DNA from 2 places in the Massilibacterium senegalense genome. Region 2 is predicted to be linked to the other one. Evidence: predicted binding sites of a transcription regulator. Region 2 holds the regulator's gene; the other holds the start of a gene.
The links. Region 2 encodes NrdR, which represses ribonucleotide reductase genes. Its sites were predicted from a motif close to AACACNATATATNGTGTT; they were not measured.
Positions count from the first base shown of each region.

Region 1: the regulator NrdR is predicted to act here: its motif matches at 4,101-4,118, upstream of BN1372_RS08520 (vitamin B12-dependent ribonucleotide reductase).

Region 1 is NZ_LN831786.1:1,020,221-1,029,122, reverse strand. Features, by position in the region: gene gcvT (glycine cleavage system aminomethyltransferase GcvT) at 1-543, shown strand, start outside; gene gcvPA (aminomethyl-transferring glycine dehydrogenase subunit GcvPA) at 564-1,913, shown strand; gene gcvPB (aminomethyl-transferring glycine dehydrogenase subunit GcvPB) at 1,906-3,366, shown strand; gene BN1372_RS08525 (rhodanese-like domain-containing protein) at 3,467-3,850, opposite strand; gene BN1372_RS08520 (vitamin B12-dependent ribonucleotide reductase) at 4,247-6,808, shown strand; gene BN1372_RS15885 (hypothetical protein) at 7,204-7,332, shown strand; partial or broken gene BN1372_RS15960 (IS66 family transposase) at 7,603-7,799, opposite strand; gene tnpB (IS66 family insertion sequence element accessory protein TnpB) at 8,034-8,321, opposite strand; gene BN1372_RS15955 (hypothetical protein) at 8,887-8,902, opposite strand, start outside.
Region 2 is NZ_LN831786.1:1,347,061-1,355,962, forward strand. Features, by position in the region: T-box leader at 1-227, opposite strand, end outside; gene ytxC (sporulation protein YtxC) at 239-1,126, opposite strand; gene mqnC (cyclic dehypoxanthinyl futalosine synthase) at 1,231-2,340, opposite strand; gene dnaI (primosomal protein DnaI) at 2,480-3,418, opposite strand; gene BN1372_RS10130 (replication initiation and membrane attachment family protein) at 3,458-4,819, opposite strand; gene nrdR (transcriptional regulator NrdR) at 4,877-5,338, opposite strand; gene speD (adenosylmethionine decarboxylase) at 5,463-5,846, opposite strand; gene BN1372_RS10145 (glyceraldehyde-3-phosphate dehydrogenase) at 6,530-7,555, opposite strand; gene coaE (dephospho-CoA kinase) at 7,669-8,277, opposite strand; gene ytaF (sporulation membrane protein YtaF) at 8,296-8,886, opposite strand.

The sequences.
Region 1 (8,902 bases), 330 kb from region 2:
TCACGAACTGGATATACAGGAGAAGATGGATTTGAATTGTATGTAGCAGCAAACGAGGTAGTTCTTTTATTTACCGCTTTATTAGAAGCTGGAAAAGAAGATGGTTTGTTGCCGTGTGGATTAGGGGCGCGCGATACTCTTCGCTTTGAGGCTTGTTTGCCTCTTTATGGTCAAGAACTAAGCGAAACAATTTCACCGCTTGAAGCAGGCATTGGCTTTGCTGTAAAACTTCAGAAAAGTCCATCTTTTATCGGCCGAGAAGCATTAAATAAACAAAAAGAATATGGTGTTCTAAGGAAGCTTGTTGGAATTGAAATGATTGAAAAAGGTATTCCACGAACAGGTTACGAGCTATTTGTCGAGGGACAACAGGTTGGTGTGGTGACAAGTGGGACGCAGTCACCGACGTTAAAGAAAAATATCGGATTAGCGCTTATAAAGACAGATTTTTCTGACATAGGACAAGAAGTTGAGGTGCAGGTTCGAAAAAAACGGGTAAAGGCCATAGTAAGAACGACGCCTTTTTATAAACGATTAAAATAATCCAGAAACGAGGGATAAGCATGAAGTTTCGGTACCTACCAATGACAGAACAAGATGAAACAGAAATGTTAGCAACGATTGGAGTATCTAACATCGAGGATTTGTTTTCTGATATTCCAGAAAATGTTCGTTTAAATCGCTCATTATCTATACAAGAAGCTCAAGCGGAATCTGACGTCATGAAACAGTTACAACACCTTTCCGATAAAAATTGTCATACAAAAGAATATCCGAGTTTTTTAGGTGCAGGCGTATACGATCATACGATTCCAGCTGTTGTCGAGGCGGTGATTTCACGTTCAGAATTTTATACTGCTTATACACCGTACCAACCAGAAATATCACAAGGAGAATTACAAGCTATTTTTGAATTTCAAACGATGATTTGTGAATTAACGGGAATGGATGTGGCTAATTCTTCCATGTATGATGGATCTACTGCTCTAAGCGAAGCAGCGTTTTTAGCGGTTGGGAATTCCAAGAAAAAACAGACTATTTTAGTTTCGAAAGGGGTACACCCAGAGTACCGAGAAACGTTAAAAACATATGCGTCTGGTGCAAAAATAACGATAGTGGAATTAGAACTAAAAGAAGGTCAAACAGACCTTGAAGATCTCAAACGAAAGATGACAGAAGATATCGCAGGTGTCATTATTCAATATCCGAATTTTTATGGACAAATTGAGCCTTTACAAGCAATGGAACCGATTGTTCATGCAAAAAAATCACATTTTATCGTATCGAGCAATCCGTTATCATTAGCGCTACTTACCCCGCCTGGAAATTTTGGCGCAGATATTGTGATTGGTGATGCGCAAGTATTTGGGATTTCTCAATCACTAGGCGGACCACACTGTGGCTATTTTGCGGTAACAAAAAAATTAATGCGAAAAATTCCTGGACGATTAGTGGGGCAAACAATAGATGAGCAAGGACGTCGTGGATTTGTTTTAACGTTACAAGCGCGTGAACAACATATTCGCCGTGATAAAGCTACTTCTAATATTTGTTCCAATCAAGCATTAAATGCGTTAGCTGCATCTGTCGCAATGACTGCCTTTGGGAAACAAGGTATCCGAGAACTTGCAAAACAAAATATCCAAAAAGCACACTATGCAAAACAACGAATTGAACGTTGTGGTGGCACCGTTTTATTTGGTGATGCGTTCTTTAACGAATTTGTGATTCCGTTAAACAAACCGATAGAAGCAGTAAACAAAAAGTTAATGGAAAAAGGAATCATAGGTGGGTTAGATCTTGGAAAATATGCAAATAATTTAAAAAATAGTATGCTTGTCTGCGTAACAGAACTTCGTATGAAAGAAGAAATTGACTTACTAGCGAAAGAACTGGAGGGATATTATGCGTAACGACCAATCATTACTCATTTTTGAACGTAGTAAAGAACAACGAATTAGCTATTCCTTACCAGAACTAGACGTCCCAGCACAAGAAGAAACAACATGGATTCCAACTGACTATATCCGAACGGAACCTGCACAATTACCTGAAGTGTCAGAACTACAATTAATTCGGCATTATACTGCCTTATCACGACGAAATCACGGAGTAGATTCTGGTTTTTACCCACTTGGCTCTTGTACGATGAAATATAATCCAAAAATAAATGAAGTAGTAGCACGGATGCCTGGTTTTGCACATTTGCACCCATTGCAACCGGAAAATACAATTCAAGGTGCACTGCAATTAATGTATGAACTCGGGCAAGATTTAGGTGAAATAACTGGAATGGATGAAGTGACGTTGCAACCTGCTGCAGGAGCTCACGGAGAATGGACGGGATTAAGACTCATCCGTGCGTTTCATGAAGCAAAAGGAGATACTGGGCGGACAAAAGTAATCGTGCCAGATACCGCACACGGAACAAATCCTGCTTCTACTTCTGTTGCTGGATTTGAAACTATCACCGTAAAATCGAATGAACAGGGTTTAGTTGATTTAGAAGATTTAAAACGGGTAGTAGGACGTGATACAGCAGCGTTAATGTTAACGAATCCGAACACGCTCGGTTTATTTGAAAAAGATATCGTGCAAATGGCGGACATTGTCCATGAAGCTGGTGGTAAACTATATTATGACGGCGCAAATATGAATGCTATTCTAGGGAAAGCGCGCCCTGGAGACATGGGCTTTGATGTGGTGCATTTAAATCTCCATAAAACATTTAGTACGCCACATGGTGGCGGTGGACCAGGAAGTGGGCCAGTAGGGGTAAAAAAAGAATTCATTCCATTTTTACCGAAACCGATTATCTCCAAAAAAGGAGATCGCTATTTCTTGGATGAAGATCGTCCTCAATCCATTGGTCGTGTAAAAGCATTTTACGGAAACTTTGGAATTAATGTTCGGGCGTATACGTATATTCGGACATTAGGACCAGAAGGGCTAAAAAAGGTATCGGAATATGCTGTTTTGAGTGCTAATTATATGATGCGACGTTTACAAGGACATTATGATTTGCCGTTTGATCAACATTGTAAACATGAATTTGTTCTAAGCGGGAAACGTCAAAAAAAATTAGGCGTTCGTACGTTAGATATTGCAAAAAGATTGCTTGACTTTGGTTATCACCCCCCAACCATTTATTTTCCATTAAACGTAGAAGAGGCATTAATGATTGAACCGACTGAAACGGAAGCAAAGGAAACATTAGATGAATTTATCGATGTGATGATTCAAATTGCCGAAGAAGCAGAAGAGAATCCCGAAATTGTGCAAGAAGCTCCGCATTCAACGGTTGTATCAAGGTTAGACGAAACACTCGCTGCAAGAAAACCGGTATTACGTTATGAAAAAGAGTAATCAGGTACAAGCGAATGAAAAGAAAAAAACCAAGAATAATGGCTAAACCATTTTCTTGGTTTTTTAATAATTTTACAAATAATCATGATTGACGACGTCTTTATTTAACTTTTACTTTTCCTGTCCATTTTCTAAAGCCGCCTTTTAAATGTACTAAATCTTGATAACCTTTTTTATGTAATTTCCGAGCAGCACGACTACTCAAAAATCCTGTATTGTCATAGATGTATACAGGTTTGTCTTTTCGAATTTCTTTTTCCATTCGAAAATTAAATTGGCTTAATGGAATATTTCGAGCGCCTAAAATATGACCTGCTTCAAATTCACTTGGCTCACGCACGTCAATTAATTGTGCTTTTCGATATCCTTCAATAAATTCTTCTTGCGTAAATGTTTTTAAATATCGACGTTGTAACAAAGAAGAAATTACAAAATAGAGGATAATAAGAGCAGTAAAAATAAGAAGATTAAGTACGATTTCCATCGAAAATGCTCCTCCCTTTCACAAATAACACTAATGTACATTATAAAACGGATTATTTAAATACGCAAAAGATATTTGGCGTTATTTTTGTCTGGGAATCCGTCAATGTATAAAATACCTTAAAATATCGAGAAAAAAGGAGGATATGTTTCATTCTCTCGTTTTTTCCTCCAAAATTAGCATCTTAACGAATTGACAAATGCCCCTTTTTTTCGATATATACTATATATAGGTTTTAAAAATGAAAAAAAGCACTACATATTGAGTGCTTTTGAAAAATAGCGTATAGTAAAAGAATCAATGTGATAAGCCACTTTGTCCATTCTAGCTCCTTTCGGATGAGAAATCAAGCGGAATGGACATAGTTTTGTGTTTTACCATTTAGGAGGAGATTAAATGACTGTGATGGCCAGTATGTATCAATCAGTAAACATCGATTGCTTAAATGAAGATATTCGTCAATTTTCACAAGTGCACGAAATTACTTCAGATATGAATTTAACACATAAAGGGGTTTCGCGCCTTGTTATGTTAGATCGTTATTCATTTAAAGATACAGAAAAGAAAACGTTAAAAGAGGGGGATTTTGTCGTTTTAACGATTAAAGAAGACCCTAATTTTCCAGCACGTGGTCTTGGTTCTATTAAAGCGATTGATTGGGAACAAAAAAAAGCAACTGTTGTCGTAGAAGAGGAATATAGATCATCTTTAGATACAGAAGAAGAACAATTAACAGGAATTGTTGTTCGTTCATTAGATGTAATTGATAAACCGTTAGAATTATTTTATGAGCAAATTGCCAAAAGAAATGCACGTGGTCTTTCTTCTGTAGAGACGACGGAAGATAAAAAACAACAGTCATTTGAACAATTTTATGAAGAACTTGTACGACTAAACTTTATTCCTGCTGGGCGTGTTTTATACGGAGCAGGAGCAGATACAGAAGTAACGTATTTCAATTGTTATGTTATGCCGTTTGTGAAAGATAGTCGAGAAGGTATTAGTGAACACCGCAAACAAGTAATGGAAATTATGAGTCGTGGTGGAGGAGTTGGTACCAATGGCTCTACTTTACGTCCTAAAAATGCATTAGCACGAGGTGTAAACGGAAAGTCGAGTGGTTCCGTTTCGTGGTTAGATGATATAGCCAAACTGACACACTTAGTAGAACAAGGTGGTAGCCGTCGAGGTGCACAAATGATTATGATGGCTATTTGGCATCCTGATATTATTGAATTTATTATTTCTAAAATGCAAAATCCGCGTATTTTGCGCTTTTTGATTGAGCATTCAGAAGATGAAGACATTCGTCGTCAAGCAAAAGAAAAATTAAAATTCACGCCATTATCAGAAACAGAAAAAGATATGTACCAAGGTATTTTAAATTATAAAAATATCCCAGGTACTGGTGGGTTTACCAAATCGGTAATGGATGAAGCAGAACAAAAATTAGCGGAAATGGGTACGTATAGTGTGCATAACCCCGAATTTTTAACAGGTGCTAATATTTCTGTTTGTTTAACAAAAGAATTTATGGATGCAGTTGATTGTGATGAAGAGTTTTCATTGAAATTCCCTGATATTGAACATTATTCAACAGAAGAAATGGATTCATACAACACGCATTGGCATGAAGTTGGAGATGTGCGTGAATGGGAACAAATGGGGTACAAAGTGCGTACACACCGTACGATTCGTGCTCGTGAATTATGGAAATTAATTAATATTTGCGCTACATATTCTGCAGAACCAGGCATTTTCTTTATTGATAATGCAAATGATATGACAAACGCAAAAGCGTACGGACAAAAAGTAGTAGCGACAAATCCTTGTGGGGAACAACCGCTTGCTCCGTATTCAGTTTGTAATTTAGCAGCAGTTAATCTTGCAAATATGGCAAATAAAGAAGAAAAACGAGTGGATTTTGAAAAATTAAAACGTACGGTTGAAATTGGCGTAAGAATGCAAGATAACGTCATTGATTCCACTCCTTACTTTTTAGAAGAAAACCGTATACAAGCACTTGGCGAACGTCGTGTTGGTCTTGGTGTGATGGGATTACATGATTTATTAATTTATTGTGAAACAGTGTATGGTTCAGATAAAGGAAATCAGTTAGTAGATCAAATTTTTGAAGTGATTGCTACTACTGCTTATCGTACGTCCATAGAATTAGCAAAAGAAAAAGGAAGCTTCCCGTTTTTAATTGGCAATACAGACGAGGAAACAAAAACATTGCGGGAAAACTTTATTAACACTGGCTATATGAAACAAATGCCAGAAGATATTCGTCAAGATATTGTAAAATACGGAATTCGAAATTCTCATTTATTAACAGTAGCACCTACAGGAAGTACGGGAACAATGGTAGGGGTATCAACAGGATTAGAACCTTACTTTGCTTTTTCTTACTTCAGAAGTGGACGTTTAGGAAAATTTATCGAAGTAAAAGCAGATATTGTCCAAGAATATTTGGACAAATATCCAGCGCAAGATTCAAATCAATTACCTGAATGGTTTGTATCATCGATGGATTTATCACCAGAAGCACATGCGGATGTGCAATGTGTGATCCAACGTTGGGTTGATTCTTCTATTAGTAAAACTGTAAATGCACCACGTGGGTATTCTGTAGAACAAGTAGAAAAAGTGTATGAACGTCTTTATAAAGGTGGAGCTAAAGGTGGTACCGTGTATGTGGATGGTAGCCGTGATGCACAAGTTCTTTCTTTAACAGCAGAAGAAAATTCTTTTGATGCAGAGACAGAAAACAACGAAAAACATGAAGCCCCTCATGTGGTACTAGTAGATACAATTAATGCGTTACGTTCTACGGATGTAACTATTGGAAATGAAGTAGGGAATACATGCCCAGTTTGTCGTAAAGGAAAAGTAGTAGAAATCGGTGGCTGTAATACGTGTACAAATTGTAATGCGCAATTAAAATGTGGATTATAAAAAAAGCAAAGGATTATCCTATTGTAGCTTTGAAATAAAGTCGTACCGTTTATAAAAAAGTTGCACCGTCCCCCCTTTTTTTAGATAAATTTATCTAAAAAAAGGGGGGGTTTTTTATGGCTAAAAGAACGAGTGCTTGAAAAGTTTGAGATTGAGAAAGAGTATTGGTAACGAAGAAATATTGATTGGGTCATTGTAACTGATGAAGATATCCCAAAAACATTAGCTCGAAATATAAGTTATGCACATGGTCTTATCATTTTAAAGATTATGATGTCTTCCAAGAAATAAATGAGATACACATTGAAGAATTGGCAATTTTATTAATGTAAAGGCTGTTCAATCAAACAAATAGTATTAGAGCAATTACGAATAAGTTTGATATTGATACTCATTTGCCTTTCGGTAGTGGTTTGACGTTATTTTATCAGTTGCTTGCTCAAAAAATTATACATATCAACTTGTTAGAAGCTTTGAATTTAGACAGACAATTAAAATTCAGTCTATTGATGAGAATAGATTGAAACAGGTGAGATATGGATGATTTATATTAATCAAGTTTTTCAATATATTAACGATTCGAAACGAATGCGGGTAATTGAAATACAAGGCAGATATGTTTATAGCATTGATATTGATGCTCATACATCAATGCTTAAGAGGGTGTTTTATTTTACATTAGCTACGGAAATACAACAAAAAATATTATGTAAGCCCAAAATAAAAAAATAAGTGCATCTTTTCGGTACGCACGACGAATGGCCATACATCCTAAAATTCTTTCGGATAGATGGCTAGTTTGCACATGTCGTCTGAATATTTTTTGAACAAGGCATGTATGGATCTAGCGTTTCTGGGTTTTGATGAATGCCGAGATTCGATAAATCCGTCAAAAGTTTTTTATGTATTCGTAGAAATTAATACCGTTACTTTTGGCGGTTTCTGTAATACTCAAACAAATAGCATTCGCTTTTGCACCAGCTTCATTAACACAGAAGAGCCTATTGTTCTTTGTACAACCAATTTAATTTTTCATATTGATGTTCATTTTTAGAAGAAGTGTTCACCACATCATTCACCACTTTTCGTTCGGTTTCATTTTTCTTATTATAACTAGTTCGAACAGTGGAATAAAGATAAAATTAGCGGCTTAATGAAATTAGAACACACCTTTTGATGATGGTTGAATTGCCTTTGTCTGCTAGATTGATAACCCTTCAAGGAGCTAGCGAAGCTCCTGTTGTGAAAAATTACGTACTTCATTTTCATCTTTTGGACATTGAAGTTTGCTGTTATCCAATCGTTTATAAAGTATGACGAAGCCATCACCGTCGAAATATAAACATTTATAGCAATCTTTACTCCATCCTGAAAATAAGAAAATGAAATCCTCATATGGAGCAAGTTCGAAATAATCCTGAATCAGTTTTGCCAGGCAATCAATTCCTTTTCTCCTTTCTGTCTTGCCGCAAATGATGTAAATATTTTTTACACTTGTATAATCGTGTTTCATCAATTTTTCAGCTCCTTCATGACCGTTCGGATGATATGCTCATCTACGCCGTTGAAGAAGATAATTTCAGCGTTGCTGGTTTTAATCGTGCATGTAGGATGGAGGAAAACCACTGTAGGATTAGTTACAGAAGTTTTTTGTTTTCGAGATGTAATGTAACAGGGACAATCGTTCGTTTTTGTTGTGGCATAAAAAAGCACCTCCCTTAAATGGATACATGCATAATACTAGGGGGTGCTTCGTGTTGATATGCGTTGTTTGACTGGGGACTTACAGTAAGAGGCAGAAAAATATATAAATAAAGAAGATGGAATGTTATAGTATCTATCCTAATTGTATTCATTTTTTTTCTGCAAACGGGCTATTGTGGAGAAACACTTTAACTTAGTGATGTAGATTATTAATTGAATGTATGATGGTACACTTAAACTATTGGTCAGTTTAGTGAAGGAAGATAAACTATATGGAACATGGGAATATATGAGAAAAGAGGGGAAAGAATAGTTTTCCTCTTTTTACTTCAATCTTCGTATTTTTTCAATATTCACATCAAAACAAAACTATATTATTGACCATTACTT
Region 2 (8,902 bases):
AGTTTATGCTCGTGGTTCCACCCTTCTTCCTGCACAAATAAAATAATTTCGTACAGCTTTAGAAGTATGATGAAATAACGGTTCATCTAACCGGCAATCATTACTGAATATTCACAATTGCTACTCCGAGGTGGTAAACTATTTTCACACGTTAGAAAGCTTGCAGCTAAAACTTTCCTCTCTGGGAACGTTTCAAAAATAATTCGTGTCCTCATCATTGTATATTATTATGTTCTTCCTAATTATAGGCATTAATCGTTAAAAAATCAAGCATTATCACATTTTCTTTTATGAAAGAATCGTCCTGATAAAAAGAGACAGACTCTTGAAAAATATTTTGAATCGTTTGGATAAATAACGCATCTCTTTCTTTCGTATAAATCATAATCTTTTTAGGAGCTAACGATAATAAACTAGCTAAAATTGGTGGTGTATGTTGCAACTCTATATATTGAAATAACCGTTTATCTATCCAACTCATGTTTTCCCCTAATGTTTGCTTTTCTTCCGGGTGAACAAACAAATGACATTCTTTTTTATGGTAGGAAAGATAAATAGTATGTATCCATGATGTTTTTGTTTGAACATACCTTCTCCATTCTTCGATTAAATTTTGATATTCTTGCTCCATTTTATATTCATCGATTGCGATTTCGAGAAAAGAACAGAGCAATGCTTTATACCTTTTTAATCGAAAACGGAAAAATGACGTAATATCAAAAAAAGACGTTTCCTGAAGTAGAATAAAAAAATCTTCTTCTAATAGTTTCTTGCGAATATCTTTCGGTTGATTAGGAATATTTTCCCTTTCCCCATTTACTAATTCATTCATCATAAAAATAATTTCATTGATTTCCTCTTTGTCATAATAATGGAACTTTTTTTGTAAAAGTTCCATCGTAAATGACTGTTCATAAAAACGAAGTACGTAATGCGCTAAAGCTCTTGAAATAGATTTTTTAATAAAAATAGTTGGAATACATTCTGCTTGTTTGCATATGTTTACAAATGCATCAGAAACGGTGACATGGACTTGTCCATCCATTTTTTGTTCCGCTAATATCTTCTTCATGTATGAAAAGAAATAAAGGGCCTCCGTTTCATCCTTTAAATCAATCGAAACCATGAAATGTCCTCCTTACTCCACAACATTTAATACATATATATGGAGAAAGCAAACTATCATGACACAAAAAAAGCTACCTCTTTCGCGTTAGAGGTAGCTTTCTATTAATTTTGCATCGTAAAATCTTTATTGGCCATTTCTTTCTCTTCAAAAGTGTGTAAAATGTTATATTTCGTATCGCGCTGTGCAGGGATTTTTCCTGCTTCCCGAATTAACTGTAAAATTAAATTTGTATTTACTTTATGTGTAGCACCCGCTGCTGATACGACATTTTCTTCAATCATCGTACTGCCAAAATCATTACATCCATAAGACAAAGACAACTTTCCGATTTCAGGTCCCATTGTTACCCAAGAAGATTGGAAGTTCGGAATATTATCTAAATACATCCGAGAAATAGCTAATGTTTTCAAGTAATCACGTGGTGTTTGCTTTTCTACATCACTCATATTTGTGTTTTCCGGTTGGAATGTCCACGGAATAAATGCTAAAAATGGTTCTGCTTCATCTTGTGCATCGCGAATTCTTTTTAAGTGTAAGGCTCTTTCTTCGTACGACTCTCCAAAACCGATAACCATTGTTGCGGTTCCGTGCATGCCTACCTTTTTCGCTGTTTTCATACATGCAATCCAGTCTTGCCAAGATGTTTTTATACGGCTAATTTTATTTCTAGTCCGTTCATCTAAAATTTCGGCTCCTCCACCTGGCAACGAGTCTAAACCTGCTTCATGCAATTGTTTTAATACTTCTTCAAGGGAAAGCCCGCTTACTTCAACCATTTTCCACACTTCTGCTGGTGAAAAAGAATGCATCGTTATGTCAAACCGTTTTTTTATTTCACGAAGTAAATCCGTATAGTAGCTAAATGGTAAGTTTGGATTTGTCCCACCTTGCATTAAAATTTCAGTACCACCAATATCAACAGTTTCTTGGATTTTTTGAAAAATGGTTTCGTTATCTAATACATATCCTTCCTCGCTACCAGGTGCCCGGTAAAAAGCACAAAAACGACAATACGTATCACATACGTTCGTATAGTTAATATTCCGACCGATGACAAAGGTTGTAATGGGTTCTGGGTGAAAGCGTTTCATCACTTCGTTCGCCACTTCTCCCATTTTTTCTACTTCATCACTTTCATATAATTGAATAACGTCTTGCTCGTTTATTCGTTCACCGTCTAATACACGTTTTAGAATATCATCAATTGCCATGATAACCCTCCATTACAGTAAAACTCCTGCTAGTATATTTTCTAATCGCACGTGCGCTTTGTACGTTTTTATTAAAGCGCTTTCTCTATAAAAATATTTATTTCATCGTATCATAAAAAACAAAAAAAGTCTGTGACAACTATTTATAAATGCGTCGGTTATCTCCTCCGATATATACCGGTGTTGTTAAGTGGCGAATCCGTTCCATAATCCGCTTTGCTTTTAATTCTTCAAAATCTCCTTGCATACTTACTTTAAAATGTTCTTCTAATTCCTTTAATGTTTTATTCGATGTATAAATGGTTGGTAATTTTTCCATCATACGATACTGCAAAATAACTCCAAGCACATCGTCCCGAATCCAACTGGACATCGATTCTGCCCCGATGTCATCTAACATTAAAATCGGTGCTTCTTTTACGACGTTAATTTTTTCTTGTAATGAATTATCTTTTATCGATTGTTTCATTTCTCTAAAAAACTCCGGTGCATACACGATAAGCGAGGATATATTTTTTTTGACTGCTAATTCATTCGCTAACGCACCGAGTAAATACGTTTTTCCAACCCCAAATTTCCCATAAAAATAAAGACCTTTAATAGGCTCCCCTTTTTCATATCGATCGACAAAATCCAATGCCTTCATAATAGCTTCCGAACGATGCGGGTCATTCAAATCCATATTTTTGAACGAAGCTTTACAAATTTCTTTTGGTATAAATAAACTTTGAATAAGCTGATCACGACGAACAATTTCATCGTATCGTACTTTTAATGAACATTTCTCATATGATATATGCATCATTTGATGATGAGAAATGAGATTAGGTGTATAACCTTGCATTAAATTAGGACAGTTATCCAACCCTGGACATTGTTCGCAATGTTCTTTTTCCATTTTATACTCAAGTAACTTCGATAAACTACGCCCTACTTTTTCGCGATTAATCTCTGGATGTTTTTCTAGAAAATCTTGAATTGGCCGGTACGATAAAATTTGTCGCTTTTGTTCTTCATACCGTTTACGAAACTCTTCGTTATTCATAAAATGCTTCAACGCATTTTGGATTGGTTCCATTATCTTCACCTCTATTCCTTTTGCTAAACAACGTTCACACTAAAGATTTTTAATTCTTTCTTCTAAAAGTTGTTTTTGCTGTTTCCAAGTTTCCTCGTCTACTTCTGTATCTTTTTCAGACATCCAATCGCCCATTTTTTCCACTTTCCGTCCCTTTTTCACAGATGGCATATTGGAATTTTTTTGCCATTTCTTTGACTTGTTATGTTCTTGTTGTGCAAAATCAATTGCTTCTTGCACTGTTTTAATTTTTTTCCGTGACCAGTGTGCGGCAATTTTTGTTACTAAAGGACCCGGTAATTTCCCATCATTTGTTTTCAAAACATAATCAATTAAGACATTGACAACTCCTGGTGTTAACTTTTGTTCAAACATAATGGTTTCTATTAGTTTCAAATCTACAAGTGCTGGTTTCCCACCATTTGCATAGGAACGTAACACATCATAAGGAGATAATGTTTCAAATTGATGTACGATTTTTTGTTTTTGTGTTACTACTTCCTCTTTTTTCATTTCTTTTAAGTTTTCTGGTTGATGTCGTAATGTTAAAAATGGTAACTTTTCTTGAATATTAATTTGATACCATGCGGCGATTTCCGTCCGTAAAAGGTCGATTGGAAATGATTCTTGATGTAAACAAACTTGTTGAATCATTTCACTCATTTGTTGTTCATTCAGGTGATAAATTGTCGCTAATTTCCAAATACTATCTCTTATTTCTTCAGTTAACCATTCTTTTGGTACAATCACGTCGGGAATCATCTCTAAACATAAATCTAAATGGAAAAATGACTCTTCTTCATATTCCACACCAGGTTCGACGCGGTCAACCAATTCATATCGTTCATCTTCCATAATCGCTTTCGTATCATCCGATAACACCAATTCGGACTCCATCACATTCGTAAACACTTCTGGAAAACTTTTTGTAATATCCTCATATCCGTCTTTTGGAATTTTATGCATTTGAAATTGTCTTTTTATCATTTGAAATTGCGTTTTCCCTAATCGATTAAACAAATAAGCAGCTAACCACTCTTCTTTAAAAAATGCCTGTGGGGATAAAGGTGGGCATAACTCGTAAATAAAAACTCGCTTTTCCTCATCTTTTTTTTGATAGACATGAAGCAACCCTAATCCTTCTAATTTTAACCTATCATGATAAATATCCGGTAATGTTTGAGATGACATCAACATTAAATAATGATGGCTGTGCGGTTTCGTTACGTAACTTTTTACATTTAACATTCCCCATAACGTCATATATAAACTGTAAGCAGAAGCCCCAATAATCGGTTGATATAATAACGTTAAAACTTTCTTGTCAAATTCATGTAAAATTCCATTCACCTTTACAATAAACGTATCTGTCGGTAATAAGTGCTTCCAAGAAGTAGTCATATAAAAACTCCTTCCAATCATGATGAAAAAAGAGCAAAACAGAGATGTTTAGCTCTTTTATGCTTTTCCTTTTTTAATTAGTTCTTTTAATTCTTGAATAAACACATTAATATCTTTGAATTGGCGATATACAGAAGCAAATCGTACATAAGCTACTTCATCCACCTCTGCTAATTTATCCATTACCATCTCACCGATATCTTGACTGTTCACTTCTGATAATCCTTGGGCACGAATTTTTTGCTCTACTTCTTCTACAATATTATCTAACTGTTCTAAAGAAACAGGTCGCTTTTCACAAGCTCGAACTAACCCGCGTAAAATTTTTTCACGGCTAAATTCTTCGCGAATCCCTTCTTTTTTAATGACAATGAGTGGCATTTCTTCTATCGTTTCAAATGTAGTAAAACGATACAAACACGATTCGCATTCACGACGTCTTCTAATCGAACGTCCGTCATGGATGGGTCTAGAATCTAGCACACGGGTACCGTTATGATTACAATTTGGACAACGCATTTATAATCAACTCCGATTTGTTTCAAACATCTTACTTCAATCATATAAAAAAGAGAAGTAAGTCGCAACCTAAAAAGAAAAAGAGATGCATAAAAAAGCATCTCTTCATTATCTATTTCCATTTTTAAAGAGCTGTTACTGGTGCCTTTTGAATACGAATTGGCCCCATGCCTCTTGGCACCTCTAGATGTTCACGCTTTGTTGAACCTAGTGCTTCAGCAATATATTCCGCAGCAACATTAGGATCAATTCGGTCACCACACGTGTAAACGTCTATACTTGCATATCCATGCTCTGGAAAACTATGAATCGTTAAATGTGATTCAGAAATAATCACCACTCCGCTTACACCATGAGGAGCAAATTTATGAAAAGCAACTTCCCGAATTTCAGCCCCTGCTTTTAATGCAGCTTCCACAAAAGTTCGTTCAATAAAGTCCATATCATTGATTTTGTCAAAGTCACAACCCCATAGTTCTGCAATAACGTGGCGTCCCATAGTATCCATATGCACTTCCCCCTTGTATGTTTAGTCATGCCTTCATTAAGCATGCAAGAATGTCCTTCTACCACGGGGGAAAGTTAGTCCAAAGAGGTCCTAACCCTTTAAGTAGATGCATTCTTTTTTTGCTTGTACCGAAGATTACGATATTTAGTATACTTAGTTTTTTTCTTTTTAGCAACATTATAATTGAATAATTTTCAGTACAATTATTCTATAATATGCCCTTAAACATAAAAAAATACCGTCTTCCATATTGGAAGACGGCCTATACCCCTTTTACTATTTTATATTAAATATAGTAAAAATAGGGGGTAATGTTCCTAAAACTAAAACAATGTCACCTATTGCACCTTCGTCATTCATTAAATAGGACAACTCCCCCCTTTGTTACATAAAATGTATAATAATATTATACATTTTATTCATATTTTGGATATAAAAAAAATTCCAAACGAAAAAATATAAAGTGGAGATAGGCTCGTTCACCGACAAAGCCATAAAGGAAGGATGAGAAAAGTGCCTCGTTGCCACTGGAAGCGGGTGACAATCGTTCACCTCTCGCAATTAGATTAAACTAAAACGCGAAAGACACTTGTTCACTGACAAAAAAAACGACCACACTCGAAAAATCCTGATTAATAAAAAAACATCCTGTTTAGAAAAATTCTCTAAACAGGATGGTGTAATTATTTTGTTACTGTTTCAAAAAGACCTTTTGCAACATGTTTTGTTAAATCAACCACACGGCAAGAATAGCCCCATTCATTATCATACCAAGCTAATATTTTTACTTTATTATCACCCATTACCATTGTAGATAATCCATCAACAATGGATGAGTTTTCATTTCCATTAAAGTCAATAGATACAAGTGGTTCTTCTGTGTATCCTAGAATTTCTTTTAACGGACCATTTGCAGCTTCTTTTAATACGTTGTTCACGTCTTCTACTGTTACGTCTTTTGCTAATTCTACAACAAGATCCACTAATGATACGTTCGGTGTGGGAACACGAAGTGCCATACCATTTAAACGTCCTTCTAAGTGAGGAAGTACTTTTGAAATTGCTTTTGCAGCACCTGTTGTTGTAGGGATAATAGATTGTCCACAAGCACGTGCACGACGTAAATCTTTATGTGGATTGTCAATATTTCGTTGGTCATTTGTATAGGAATGAACAGTTGTCATTAATCCGTCTACAATTCCAAAGTTTTCATCGATTACTTTTGCTACAGGAGCTAAACAGTTTGTTGTACAAGAAGCGTTCGAAATAATGTGGTGTTTTTCTGGAACGTAATCGTTTTCATTGACACCCATTACGATTGTAATATCTTCTTCTTTTGCCGGAGCTGTAATGACTACTTTTTTGGCACCAGCTTCAATATGGTAACCTGCTGTTTCTTTTGTTTTGAATTTTCCTGTTGCTTCTACAACAATGTCTACACCTAACTCTTCCCAAGGAAGTTCGCGTGGATCACGGTTTCTTGTAATTTTCACAAGTTTTCCATTTACTTTCAATTCATCTTCAGATACCACTTCGACAGGTGCTGCGAATGTTCCATGTATACTATCATACTTGATTAAATGTGCTAATGTTTCAGCTGGATAACTCGCATTAATTGCCACTACATCAAGTGTATTATCTAAAATTGCTTTACGAAAGACCATACGGCCAATACGTCCTAAACCATTAATCGCAACTTTTGCGTTCATAATAAAACTCCTCTCACATCATTATGTTACGCTATATTTGTTTTTATCAAAAAATAGTATAACATATATTACATATAAAGAAAGCGTTATTTTCAAAATTCAACACTTTTCTTTTAGTTTTCATCAATTATGTCCCAATTTCGTAAAATTTCAAGTAACTGGGTTTTTGTATTTTCTACTGAACCGTTATTATCAATGACTGCATCACTTAACGTTTTTTTCTCTTTTAACTGCATTTGTGATGCAATTCGACTGCGTGCTTGTTCTTGCGTAAAATCGTTTCGTTCCATCAATCGCTCCACTTGTGTCTCTTCGTCTACATAAATAAGTAATACTTTTTCTACCATATTCGTTAATTTACTTTCAAACAATAAAGGGATATCGAGAAAAATCACACTTTCTCCCGCTGCTATCCATTTTTCTTTTTTTTCGTTCATTCTTTTTCGTACAGCCGGATGAACAATAGCATTTAACGCTAACCGCTCTTTTTCATTATTAAACACAATTTCTCCTAATTTCGCTCGATTGATGGTGTGATCTTCTAATAAAATATCTGAACCAAAATGTTCCACAATTTTTTCGTACGCTTCTTCTCCTACTCTTACCACTTCTCGTGCAATCAAATCCGCATCAATAATAGGAAATTTCATTTCTTTTAACATGGTCACAACAGTGCTTTTGCCACTCGCAATGCCACCTGTAATTCCAACAACTTTCGTCACGACGAACACCCCTATTAGTTAAATTAACCGTATTAATCCTAAGATAAAAAAGAAAATACTCGGCAAAAAAGACAATTTCATAATCCATTGGAATCTTATCATAAAGCGACCACAAATCATACCAACATACAAGAAAAAGATGGTCATAATTGGAACAAGAATCCAAATCAATACAACAGATTGGCCGATTAATAAACTTGCTATTCCAGCGCCGAACGCATCTAGTGAGAGCGCAACACTTAAAAAGAACGCTTCCATACCTGTAATTTGTCCAGAATGATCAAAATCTACTTTTGTCGGTTCCTGTAAATATTCCCATACAAATGTTTTGTGATCAACAGTTGTTGTTTTTGCATTTTTTGTTGCTAAAAAAGATAAAAATGCGATGCAAATAAAAATAATCCCACCTAACCGTTCTAAAAAGGAAGCGGGAAGCAACATTTCCACCCAAGTGCCAACCGTAAACGCAACCATTAGCACAAATGCAGACATACACATAATAACAACCATCGACCAAAACGGAACATAAACTTTCCGCATCCCATATGTCATGCCAACAAACAAGCTATCAAAACTAACGGCAATAATAATCCATGCTATTGTCAACATAAAAAACGCCCCTTCC